Regions from separate parts of the Pediococcus acidilactici genome, predicted to be linked through region 3. Evidence: riboswitches for the same ligand, from Rfam matches in the RefSeq annotation. Region 3 holds a riboswitch; each other region holds the start of a gene.
What was found. Region 3 has a riboswitch for thiamine pyrophosphate ahead of thiS (sulfur carrier protein ThiS). Riboswitches for the same ligand answer to the same signal wherever they lie in the genome.

Region 1: linked by a shared signal. The riboswitch ahead of thiM (hydroxyethylthiazole kinase) and the one ahead of thiS (sulfur carrier protein ThiS) in region 3 are both predicted to bind thiamine pyrophosphate.
Region 2: linked by a shared signal. The riboswitch ahead of thiW (energy coupling factor transporter S component ThiW) and the one ahead of thiS (sulfur carrier protein ThiS) in region 3 are both predicted to bind thiamine pyrophosphate.
Region 4: linked by a shared signal. The riboswitch ahead of I6H64_RS06465 (ECF transporter S component) and the one ahead of thiS (sulfur carrier protein ThiS) in region 3 are both predicted to bind thiamine pyrophosphate.

The regions. Positions count from the first base shown of each region.
Region 1 is NZ_CP066046.1:1,239,050-1,242,256, forward strand. Features, by position in the region: gene thiD (bifunctional hydroxymethylpyrimidine kinase/phosphomethylpyrimidine kinase) at 1-586, opposite strand, end outside; gene thiM (hydroxyethylthiazole kinase) at 583-1,377, opposite strand; TPP riboswitch at 1,523-1,628, opposite strand; gene I6H64_RS06245 (CsbD family protein) at 1,772-1,996, shown strand; gene I6H64_RS06250 (lytic polysaccharide monooxygenase auxiliary activity family 9 protein) at 2,320-2,919, opposite strand.
Region 2 is NZ_CP066046.1:325,334-328,540, reverse strand. Features, by position in the region: gene I6H64_RS01630 (NADPH-dependent FMN reductase) at 1-475, opposite strand, end outside; gene I6H64_RS01625 (NADPH-dependent FMN reductase) at 480-1,109, opposite strand; TPP riboswitch at 1,283-1,372, shown strand; gene thiW (energy coupling factor transporter S component ThiW) at 1,484-1,999, shown strand; gene I6H64_RS01615 (glucose-6-phosphate isomerase) at 2,066-3,207, opposite strand, start outside.
Region 3 is NZ_CP066046.1:657,877-661,083, reverse strand. Features, by position in the region: gene I6H64_RS03290 (hypothetical protein) at 1-616, opposite strand, end outside; gene I6H64_RS03285 (hypothetical protein) at 809-976, opposite strand; gene thiE (thiamine phosphate synthase) at 1,038-1,667, opposite strand; TPP riboswitch at 1,756-1,847, shown strand; gene thiS (sulfur carrier protein ThiS) at 1,941-2,138, shown strand; gene thiF (sulfur carrier protein ThiS adenylyltransferase ThiF) at 2,139-2,801, shown strand; gene I6H64_RS03265 (thiazole synthase) at 2,823-3,207, shown strand, end outside.
Region 4 is NZ_CP066046.1:1,281,858-1,285,064, forward strand. Features, by position in the region: gene I6H64_RS06450 (LytTR family DNA-binding domain-containing protein) at 1-222, shown strand, start outside; gene I6H64_RS06455 (DUF3021 domain-containing protein) at 234-686, shown strand; gene I6H64_RS06460 (glucose 1-dehydrogenase) at 777-1,517, opposite strand; TPP riboswitch at 1,786-1,877, shown strand; gene I6H64_RS06465 (ECF transporter S component) at 1,966-2,541, shown strand; gene I6H64_RS06470 (ABC transporter ATP-binding protein) at 2,552-3,207, shown strand, end outside.

The sequences.
Region 1 (3,207 bases), 580 kb from region 3:
GAACGTAATCGCGACTTTCTGCTGAATCACTAAAATGACCACCCTTAATCAAGACGTTTTGTGCGCCCAGTTCCTGCAACCGGGCAGCAGCCACTTTGGCATCTGCGTTATTTTTAATTGGCATCCCCGCTAATTTTTCAGCTTCAGGGAGGTTCGGGGTAATTAGGTAAGCCAGTGGCAACAACCGGGTCCGCACCGCTTCAATGGCTTCGTCGCTCAGTAGTTTCGCACCGCCCTTTGCAATCATCACCGGATCCACCACTAAAGGTCCAAAATCATACTTTTGATAGTTTTCCACAACCGCGTCAACAACTGCCGAATTAGCCAACATCCCCGTTTTTGCAGCTTTAATATCTAAATCTTCGGCCAACGCCGCAAACTGATGGTCGATAATGTGGCGTGGCATCACCGCCACGTCGGTCACCCCCAGCGTATTTTGAGCGGTCACCGCGACCACCACGCAGGTTCCAAAAACCCGGCGTTCCTGCATCGTTTTCAAATCCGCTTGGATTCCAGCTCCGCCGCCGCTATCCGTTCCGGCAATCGTTAAAACTTGCGCTGGCTTTTTTGTATCCATGTTAATCATTCCTCAACTTTCATTCTTTCTTCAACTTGGACAACCGTGATGTTTGCCAATTCATCCATCAGCCCGTTCAAAAAACTCCCTGGCAAATACTGGTCGTGCAATTTTTCGGCAATCCGTTCACCGGCGCACGACAAGGTCAAACTTGCGTTAATTGCCGCCTGCAACGGCGTTGGTCCGATCGCACAAAATGCGGCTGCTAAACTCGAAAGTAAATCTCCCGAGCCCACCACCGCCGGCAAAAGCCGGGTTTGGTTGTGAATCTCGACCACCCGGGTTCCGTCACTAACGTAGTCGGTTGCCCCACTCGCAATCACCACGTTATGGTACTTTTGTGCGCAAGCTTTCACCACTTGATGTGCATCCCCGTCGCCGTTTCCCGCGTCAATTCCACGAGTTTGCCAATCAATCCCAGCTAATACGGCAATCTCGCCTAAATTACCACGAATTATGTCGAAGTGATACTTTTTCAACAACCGGAAGTTTAATTGCTGGCGGTACTGGGTTGCTCCGACCGCTACCGGATCCAAAACGAGCGGTTTTTGTTGGTCGTTCGCCGCTTGGCACAGCGTTTCGATGTCTGCCCAGCCTTCTCGACGTACCGCTCCAAGGTTAATAGTCACCGCGGACGCCAAGCGGACCAGTTCTTCGGCTTCGCTTTCCTCTTCACTCATAATTGGGGAAGCCCCCACCGCGTTTAACCCGTTTGCCACTAAAAACGGGGTCACAAAATTGGCGTAGTTAACTACCACCGGGTTAACCTCTCGAATTCGCTTAATTCCTTGTAAATCCATTTGATCAGCTCCTCATTCATATCTCCACCAAGCGATGTACCGAAGGCGGTCTCTACCAGCGAACCATCGCTGCAGATTGACGACCGCGTTTACTAACATCCTCCATCGGCAACCAACAAAAAAACCACCCTTGAGAAGGATGGTTTTCGCCCAATAAACACTTTCCTTCGCAAGTATCAACTTACAGGTTCAAAGGGATCACGCTGCACAAGCGCATCTCAGTTCTTCTAAGAACACCCCTAGTGTAGATATTATTTTATTTGAATATGAATTCGGTTTCATAATACGCCTTTTAACCCCCTTACACAAGTCCGTGAGCATATAAATTCACTTTTAAGGGCGACCCCTGCTAAAATAAAGATGTACCAAAAATATTCAAAGGGGGATAATATTTATGGATAAAGACAGAATGGAAAACACTAAGGACAAAGTTGCAGGTAAAGTACACGAAGGTGCTGGTAAATTAACTGGCGACAAGAAGGAAGAAAGCAAAGGCAAAGCACAAAACATGGCGGGCAAAGTTAAAGACAAACTTGCTGACGTAAAGGATTCCGCTGCCGGCGCAATGGAAGAATTAAAAGACAAGTTAGACAAGAAAGACGATAAAGATCACGAATAATTAAAAAACCGCAAATTGCGGTTTTTTGTTTGGCCTAATCACGTATCTGGAAACTAACTAAAAACAGTTCTACATCCTGAGTCTTCATTCATTTCAATTTTCTACATACATTTTAATGAAGCTTTTTTTTAGTGGTGCTCAAGCCCGCCGAATAAAAAACGGTTAAAAACATTTAGGACTTTAGCATCAACCGCACTAAGAAAACTGGTTTATTTCAACATAACTAAAACCCCACCAATCATCTAAACCATGATTAATGGGGTTTTATTAATGCTCACAAACTATCCGACTTTGGTCCCACTGTTTGTAACTTCTTCCGTGAATTATTGAATATTAACATCTGAAACTTGGTAAAAGGCATTTGCCGTATTAGCAATATTCCATACGCTTAGGATCACGTGGTATCCCTTTTGGTCCGGAATGTTAATTTTGTGCGTTACTTCGGTTCCTGGGGTTGCCCCGTGGTCGTCAAAACTAGCAATTTTCTTGAAATCACTGAATTTTAACGGTTTATTCGGGTCCCAGCCTGGTTTGGTAATGTAGTAATCCCACGTACTGGTACTGTGTGGAGCGGTTAGGTGCCAGGTAATATCAAAGGCACCACTCTTAATCGGCGTCTTGTACCAACGATCGGCAGTTTGCTCGTCTAATTGAGAAAACTTAGCAAGCCCCGCGCTCGCAATTTTACCATCGATAAAGGTATTTTTCGGCGCTTCGATACTTTGCGGTTCGTACATTACTGGTCCAATATTTTCGTTCAATGGTTTACCAGGAAACTCGCTACTTCCTAAATAAGCCCGGCCTCCAGGATTAGTAACGTATCCGTGCGCGGAAGCCTTGATAACGCTAAAACCTAATACAACAATTACAACACTAACAGCTACTAAAATATAATGTAAAATTCGGTTCCTCGACTTTACCATAACACATCCCTCCTTATGTCTATAAGATAACATGGTGGAAAATTGCGTTCCACAAAAACGCTTACACAAATAAAAATATCGGTAATCGTTGATGGTCTGCGTAGGTGGTGCCGGTCAGACTCGTTGCCCGGTGCAATGATGCTCTTTAAAAATCTTTTCCAGGGTAAAAGGAACTTCAAATCCCTTATATTGCACTCTCGACACGCTTTTATAAAGCCAAATTCACCATCTTAGTTGACACATCTTATGCAATCTCCACAATTGACTGCTCATAAATCAAGCCACAAA
Region 2 (3,207 bases), 330 kb from region 3:
CATCCCGTAAATCACCGGCTTCATTGAAAGCTGTTTTTGCATTACTTAGCAAAAACTCATTGCCCGGCATAACGATCCCATTGACGTGCGGTGCCTCTAGGATCTGTTTCAGGTGCAATTGGGCGCGGGAAGTCCCTTGGTTATAATACGACGCCCCAATCACCCAGATCGGTTTCCCATCAAACGGGTGTAATTTAAACGAAAACCATTCAATGAGGTTTTTCATAGCTGCGGGAATGGTATGGTTATGTTCTGGGGTGGCTAAAATCACCCCGTCTGCCGCCTTAATTTTTTGGTTTAGCTCCTGTAAAACTGGGGATGCGCTTAGGTCTTGATCCTCGTTAAATACGGGAACTTCCCGCAGATCTAGTACTTCAATTGTTACGATTTTTTGAAAATGTCGCCGTAAATATTCCACTAACATTCGGTTATATGATTGTTCGCCAATCGATCCGGCAATTGCCACGAGTTTCATTCTATCACACCCCTTCTCGAGGACTATCATCATTTTGTTGCACAAATTGCCTTAATTCGGTTTCATTAGCTTGATGAGCATGGTTTAACTGCTGGGCAATCTCTAAAAACGCCAAAAAATCGGCAAACAAACCATCTAGCTGGGCAACCTTAGTTTGATCAATTAAATCACCGCGTTCATCAAATGCTTGTAAAGAATTCCCCAACAAAAATTCAGAACTAGGCAAAATCCGGGCCTTCAGTTCCGGTGCGTCTAAAATTTGCCGGAGCTGGGCATGCGCTCTTGAGGCGCCCAAATTACCGTAAGAGGCAGCCGTAATCATTACCGGTTTATCCAAAAAAGGATGGATGCCGTACGAAAGCCATGCTAATGTGCTAAGTAAAATGGCCGGCACCGCATGGTCATATTCTGGGGTGCCGATAATCACCCCGTCTGCTTGGGTAATTTTTTCTGCCATTTGCTGGGCTTGTTGAGGAATTTCCCTAGTTGTTGTCTTTTTAAAAATTGGTAAACCAGCAATTTCTAGAATTTCAATATCTGCTTGATGTACGTACCGTTTCTTTAAATATTGTAGTAACATCCGGTTGGTTGAATGCCGTGCGTTAGTCCCCACTATCGCAACGAGTTGTTTCATTTCGCTAACCTCCTCCAAATTAGCTTTGTCTATCAAACCGCTTTACACTTCATTACCATTATACGACTCCAAATGTAAACGCTTAACCCATTTTTTAACGAATTCGATTCTTCATAAAGTTAACCCCATTTACAAAGTTTAAAAAACGTGGTATCTTGGTCAGCAAATAACTACTAACATTGCTGGGGTGCCACGCGGCTGAGATCATACCCATTGAACCTGATCTAATTAGGATTAGCGCAGGGAGCAGTGCATTAGCCAAGCTACATATAATTGTGTTTTTACTAATTTTATGTAACCAGCGGTGTCCTGCTTTGCGGGAGACCGCTTTTTAAGCAGCACCCCTAGCTAAAATTGATTTTGGAGGAATTACCATGCAAAATAAAACCACTTTACGACTGGCCATCGCTGCTTTACTGATTGCCATCGACGTAGTTACTTCCCCGCTTTTTCGGATTGAAGGAATGGCTCCCATGTCGAGCGTGCTAAACGTAATCATTGGCTGTTTAGTCGGCCCCTTTTACGCATTCGCAATCACTTTAATGACCGGAATAATTCGGATGCTCATTCTGGGAATTCCCCCGCTCGCCTTAACTGGCGCAGTATTTGGTGGCGTTCTTTCCGCCCTCTTTTACCGGTGGACTAACCGGGTCGGCGGCGCTTGGCTAGGGGAAATCATCGGTACCGGAATTATTGGCTCCCTGCTAAGCTATCCGATCATGATTTTATTCACCGGCAGTAGTAACGGCTTGTATTGGTTCATTTACACTCCGCGTTTCCTCGCTGCGACCCTTTTTGGCGGCTTAGTGGGCACCATTTTAACTAAGATTCTGCTTAAAAGTCCGCATTTTCTACGATATCAACAGCTGTTTAGCAAATTAAAACTGTAAATAAAAAATCCTGACCACAATTTTTAAATTGCGATCAGGATTTTTAAATATTAGCCTAGTTTAAAATTATTTTAAACGAGCGTTTAATTCTTCAGTCTTGTCTTCGTAACCTGGTTTACCAAGTAAAGCAAACATGTTGGACTTGTATGCTTCAACACCTGGTTGGTTGAATGGGTTGATTCCGTTCAAGTAACCAGAAACGGCAACGGCTGCTTCAAAGAAGTAAATCATGTAACCAAGCGTGTAAGCAGTTTGGTCAGGGATGTTGAGCGTCATTACTGGAACGCCACCATCGTTGTGTGCAAGGGTAACCCCTTGGTAAGCTTTCTTATTAACTTCGTCCATTGTCCGACCTTCTAGGTAACGGAGACCATCAAGGTTTTCTGCTTCCTTAGGAATGTCGATGTCATGGTTTGGCTTTTCAACGTTAATTACAGTTTCCATCAAGTCGCGACGACCTTCTTGGATGTATTGTCCAAGTGAGTGTAAATCAGTTGAGAAGTTTGCTGATGAAGGGTAAATGCCCTTTTGGTCCTTACCTTCGGATTCACCCATCAATTGCTTCCACCATTCGCCAAAGTATTGTAACGTTGGTTCGTAGTTTTCAAGCAATTCGGTAGTGTAACCCTTCCGGTAAAGGATGTTCCGCAATGCGGCATACTTGTATGCGTCGTTTTTATTAACGTCAGCATCTGTGTATTCCTTGCTTGCGTCTTCGGCACCCTTCATTAATTGATCGATGTCGCCACCAGCTACGGCAATTGGAAGTAAACCAACTGCAGAAAGTACTGAGAAACGTCCCCCGATGTCATCAGGCACAACAAATTCTTCGTAGCCTTCAGCATCTGCTTCAGTCTTCAAAGCACCTTTTGCACGGTCAGTTGTAGCGTAGATCCGTTTCTTAGCTTCTTCTTCACCATATTTTGCAATCAATTTTTCCTTCAAAACGCGGAAAGCAATTGCGGGTTCGGTAGTTGTACCCGACTTAGAAATTACGTTGATCGAGAAGTCACGGTCACCAATCAAGTTCAAAACGTCTGCAAGGTATGTGGAACTAATTGAGTTACCAGCAAAAATTACTTGAGGTGCACCGTTACGTTGTTCCTTAGTCAACATGTTGTAGAACGTGTTGTTTAAGAAATCAATTGCGGCACGGGCTCCCAAATATGAGCCACCAATTCCGATTGCAACAAAGACTTCGGAGTCTT
Region 3 (3,207 bases):
TGCCAAAGCTTAGCGTACCCGCGTTACAAAGGATAATAATCATCAATACCGCAGAACCAACTACGTAACTAACCTTAGGGATTAATAAGGCAATTGAAGCTGGAATTAATGCAATAAATCCGTACAGTAAATCAAGTAACCAATCTTTCACTAAAAAAACTTGATACGTACCTGGTAAAAACTGCTTAAACTTTAAATACGTTAACGCCACAATCGAGCCGTGAAGTAGTAATAAAATCATGCCCGAAAAAATGCAGATCATTAAAAACATCCCGGTTAAAATACTTCTTCTAGAAAAAGGGAAGGTTGCAATTTGGCTGAGTCGTTGCGTTTGCCTGCTCCTAGCGATGATTTGAAATGCTAAAAATCCTTGCAGTAATAAAACTCCCGCTCGTATAAACAAACTAAAAAAATAATAATAGACGGCCCAATATTGGACTAGCTTCGGGACGTTTATAAAGGAATCCGGAAGCAATTCCATCAATTTATTTTCCTTAACTAACCCATGTAAAATCACTGTAGTAATTATTAAAGCTGCACCTAAAATAATGGTTAAAGTACCTACAAGCCTTTTTGAACCCACTTGTTTTGAACACATTTTCGTAATTTTAAACATTTTTACCGTCCTCCTTGCTTCTATCTTGCAAGAGCTAAATAACTAAGTAAATTAACTATTCCTGAATAGTCCGTTTTAGTTCCTAATTAGCTTAAAAAAGATCCTCACGCTTGCAAAAAAGTCCTTGATTACTTTCTAGCTCACAAGTAACCAAGGACTTTTACAAAATATTTAATTAAGTTTATGTAACGTTCACCCTAATTTTTTCAAATCCTCCTGAGAAATAAAAAGAGTCACTTCACCAGTTTCCTTATTAACCTTAGCTTTTACTTCCACACCATGAGCAAAGAAAGTTGGTTTGCCAACGTCAATTTTTAAATATTGATTGCCATAGCTTAACACGCGATAAAGTTTTTCCATTATTATCTCCTCCGTTAATCGGGTCCAGAAAAAATTACTAGCCATCAAAGCAATCCCCAGCTTAACTAAGAACATCTATAACTGTAGATTTTAATTGCTGAGCTGCTTGCTGCGGTTGCGTAGCCTTCATGATTGCCGAAACTACTGCAACTCCGTCGACATTCGTATTCCGCAAAACGGATAGATTTTCCGCATTTAGCCCGCCAATTGCAAAAACCGTTATTTTTGCTTCCTGCTTAATTCGTTTTAGCATTGCAACACTAGTGTGCACGGTTTTAACGTGGGTTGTAGTGGGAAAAATTGCTCCCACTCCCAAATAGTTAGCCCCTTCTTCAACCGCGCATTGTGCTTGCGCAACTGTTTTAGTAGTCGCTCCAATAATCTTGTTGGGTCCTAAAATTCGCCGTGCTACCGCCACTGGTAAATCAGCTTGTCCAAGATGAACACCCGCAGCATCGACAGCTTGCGCAATCGCTACCTGGTCATCGATTATTAACGGGACTTGGTAACGGTCGGTAATCTTTTTTACATGACCCGCCAATTTATAGTATTCAGCACTGCTGATTTCTTTTTCCCGTAGCTGTAGTAAATCAACCCCTCCTTGGCAAGCCAACTCAATCCTTTCTAAAAATTGTTGTTGATTTAGCCCTAACCGGTCCGTGACGAGGTAAAGTAATGGCTTTTCTAACATTTGATCCACCTCAATTTAATTTTGACTTTCTTTATGATAGCGTTTACAATATATGTGGTAATAATTTTACCACATAAATCAAAACTTTAAAGTTCGTCTGGGGTGCCATTTTTGGCTGAGATCATACCCATTGAACCTGATGTAGTTCGTACTACCGAAGGAAGACCGAATACCGCAATCGCATAATTCTGTAACTCACTTTTAGTGAATTACGCCACCCATAATTGCGTACCCCCTTTCTTTGGTTGTATCCATAAGAAAGGGGGTTTTTGCATGGCAATCGTTAACGGAGAAGAAAATCAAGCAGCGGATGCTCAAAATTTATTAGCCTTCTTGAAGACTAAATACACTAAAATTGACAATCTCGCGGTTGAATTAAACGGCGAAATTATTACCAGCCAACAAATGAACACTACCATTATTCAACCAGCAGACCATTTAGAAATAATTGCATTCGTGGGAGGAGGTTAAATGAGTAATTTTAAAGAAAAACAACTCCAACTTTATGGACATTCCATTACCGACCTGCAAACTCAGATGACTAGTCGAAACGTAGCTCATTCTGCGCTACCTTTAAGCTCGTCAAAAGTTACCATCGCGGGTGCTGGTGGTTTGGGCTCTAACATTGCAATTGCCTTAGCACGGATCGGGATTGGTCATCTAACCTTGGTTGATTTTGATCAAGTGGAATTAAGTAACTTAAATCGCCAACAGTATAAATTAAACCAGATTGGAATGGCTAAAGTAGTCGCCCTTAAGCAAAATATTGAGGAATTCAACCCCTTCATTTCCGTGACGCCTTTACAAGTGACGGTTAATGCAGCTAACGTTGCGGACTTATTTGCGGATGCCGACGTAATTTGCGAAGCTTTTGACGACCCGGCAGCTAAAGCCTTGCTTTTACGTGAATGCAGTCGCCTATTTCCTCAAAAGCCGTTAGTGATGGCTAGTGGAATGGCCGGAATTCATCCCGCAAACCAGATTAAAACTAAGCAAATTAACCAACACGTTTACGTCGCCGGCGATGGAGTCTCTAGTGGGCAAGAAGGGTTAATGGCGCCACGCGTCATGGTGGCAGCCGGGCACCAGGCCAACCAAATTGTTCGCTTAATCTTGGGTAACCAAGCCGATTAAATTAAGAAAGGAACTAAACCAATGACATCTAATAACGATTACTTAACCATCAAAGGCCAGCAATTTAACTCACGTTTTATTTTAGGTTCAGGAAAATATGATTATAACTTAATCAAGGCGGCTGTAAAAAATGCCCATGCCGAGATTATTACCATGGCCCTTCGGCGAACTACGGAGACTACGGAAGACATCCTAAATTATCTGCCCGAACACGTAACCATTTTGCCAAACACCTCCGGGTCGACTAATGCAGAAGAAGCCGTTCGAACTGCCCACTTAGCTCGTGAACTTAGCGGTAGCAATTTCATTAAATTAGAAGTAATTCCTGATAAAAAGTATCTGCTGCCTGACAACCAAGAAACGGTAAAGGCAACTAAAATTCTTGCTGAAGAAGGGTTCATTGTTC
Region 4 (3,207 bases), 620 kb from region 3:
ACCCAAGATTACCAGCTACACGGCCAGCTAAAAAACGTGCTTGCTAAGCTTGATGCAACTAAGTTTGTTCGAATTAGTCGAAGCGCCGCCCTTAACTTGGATTATCTAAAACTACTTGAACCCTCTTTTTCCGGTAATATGGTTGCTCGCATGCAAAATAATCTAAAACTAATCATTAGCCGAAAATATCTGCCCGACTTAAAACACCATTTAGGATTGTGAGGTATCCAATTATGAACGCGATAAAAAAGTTTTTGCGGTACATTGTCTACCACGTGATGGCCGGTTCGACCTTTTATTTAGCAACCATTGCATGCGGGTTTACCACAATTAGTCCTACTCCTCAACACGCCTTGCAGCTCTTCTTGATGTTTGCTCTAATTGGACTTCTAACAATTACCCTTACCGAACTACAAAGTCATCAATTTTTAAAAATCCCCTTTTTAGGCAAAATTTTTCTTCACTTTGTGGGTACTTTTCTAATTATTGCCGGAACTTCATTTGTTTTTAACTGGCACTTTGCCGCTCCTAGTATTGTAGCTAGCTTCATCTGGGGGTACTTGATTATCTATCCTGTTGTTTGGTTAGCCCTTTACTTCTACTGGTGGTTAACGGCTAGAAAGATTAACGTTTCCCTGCGTTCCCGCCAAGCAAATTTCCATTCTTCAAATAACCATTCAAACTAGTATTTCACAAAAAAACTGGTCCAAATAGGCTTACCCTCCTATTTGAACCAGTTTTATTAATCCATTATTAAATTGAGTAGCGTGCTAAACCTATTGTGCCGTGTATCCGCCGTCCACCACAAATTCGGAGCCAGTCGAGAAGGAGGATTCATCGGAAGCTAGGTACAACACCATGTTGGCAATTTCTTCCGCGGTGCCTAGGCGGCCAACTGGGTGTAGTTTCTCCAAGTCCGCCCGCATTTCAGGATACGCATCCACCATTGGGGTGTGGGCGTATCCCGGATGTACCGAATTAATCCGGATTGGATAATGTTTCTCCGCACAGTACAAGGCTGCTGATTTAGTAAGTAAACGCACCCCACCTTTTGAGGCGTTATACGCGTACAGGTTAGAAATCCCAATCAGGCCCGCTATCGAAGCCATGTTGATAATCGAACCACCCTTTTCCTTCATGTGTCGAATGCCATACTTCACTCCTAACATGATGCCGTCCAGGTTAACCGACAAAATCTTGTGCCATTCGTCAAGTTCAATATTTTCAGCATCGTCAAAGGCTAAAATTCCCGCATTATTAACCAAAATATCCACTTTTTCGAATTTATCAATTGCCGTCCTAAAAATGGGTTCCCAATTGTCTTCCACCGCAACGTCTTGTTTGACGAAAACGGCCTTATCTTCGCCAATTTCCTGCAAGGCTTCACTTGCGCCAGCAACATCAACGTCTGTGATCACCACTTTTGCACCTTCTCGAACAAAAAGTTTGGCACAGGCTAACCCAAAACCTTTTACTCCACCAGTAATAATCGCAACTTTTCCGTCTAGTCTACTCATTTCATTGGCCTCCTAAACCTATTTTATTCGGCGCATTCCCTATCAACTTAAGCATAAACCTACCAGTACCAATTTGCAATCATTTTCACAAATCATCCTATTACCCCTGTTATTTTTTCGGTTGGGTCCCTTGTCATATCTAACGTTAAGAATAACGTGACCTTACCAATCTGTTCCCATAATTTTTAGGTAGACCATTTGCAGCCAAGTAACCGCTTTACAAGCCGATTACAAAATGCTACGATTGCTTCATAGTAAAAACTTAAAAACAACAATGCTGGGGTGCCGTTTTGGCTGAGATAATACCCATTGAACCTGGTCTAATTAGTATTAGCGTAGGGAGATATTGGATAATAACAGCCAGTTTTTCGTTGCCGAAAAGCTGGCTATTTTTCTGGCTTCTTGTTTCTAAGTAAATTTATTAATTTACTGAGGAGGTTTTTTAGTTATGAATACTAAAAAAGCAAACTGGAATTACTCGTTACGAGACGTAGTCTTTATTGTGTTAATCGCGATTTTTTGTGGGGTGATTTTTTTCGCCACTAATTTATCGTATAGTTTTCTAACGGCGGGGTTGGCCGCAATTGGTCTCGGTCCGCTAGCTAATGACCTGTTACTTGGCCTATGGATGATTGCCGGTCCTTTAGGCATCATGCTCACCCGCAAAATTGGATCCAGTATCATCGCGGAAACTCTGGGTGGTCTGGTTGAAATGCTCCTAGGCGGTCAGTTTGGCGCTGGTGCAATTCTTTCCGGGCTCATTCAAGGAATTGGGAGCGAGCTTGGTTTCACCTTCACTGGCTACCGCCATTACGACAAACTGGCCTTATTTTTGTCGACCGTCACTAGCACCATCATTACCTTCGGCTGGAGCCTTGCCCAAGAAGGCTATGCCGCTTACCGTCCAAGCTTTCTAATCGTTTTGTTTATCGCTCGGTTTATTTCAATTGGTTTCTTCTGTGGCGTTTTAGTTGCCTGGATCAACCGGCTGGTAGAGCGTTCGGGCATTATGCGGCGGAAGTAGGCATCCAATTATGGAAAAAGTCACAATTAACAATTTAACTTTCAAATATCGGCAGGCAACTCAGCCGATTCTCAAACAACTTAACTTTCACCTAACGGCTGGTAGTTTCAACGTTTTGTACGGTCCGTCTGGTGGCGGAAAGTCCACTCTGCTACGGATTATCGCAGGACTGTACCCTCACTTTGCGGGAACAATTATCCAAGGAACCATCAAATTGGAAGGGAAGGACGTTACCGCCTGGCAACCCGCAGAGCTGACCCAAAAATTGGCGTTGCTCTTTCAAAATCCACGAGAACAATTTGCCATGGACCAAGTCGAAAAGGAATTCATCTTCACCTTGGAAAACTTGGCTATTCCCGCTGATGAAATTGACGATTTAATTACCCAAGCGCTTAGTCAAGTGGGGATTGCTCACTTGCGTCACCGGCAACTCGCCACCCTTTCTGGCGGAGAACTGCAAAAAGTCGCCCTCGCGATTACTCTGGCAACCGGCAGTGACTTAATTTTACTTGATGAGCCATTTGCCAACGTTGACCTAAAATCTCGCAAAGCCCTCATCAAGCTTTTAAAAAAGCTGCAGGCACAAGAAGGCAAGACGATTTTAATTGCCGACCACGATCTCAACGACTATGCGGAAATTTGCGATCACTTATACCAGCTTGATCA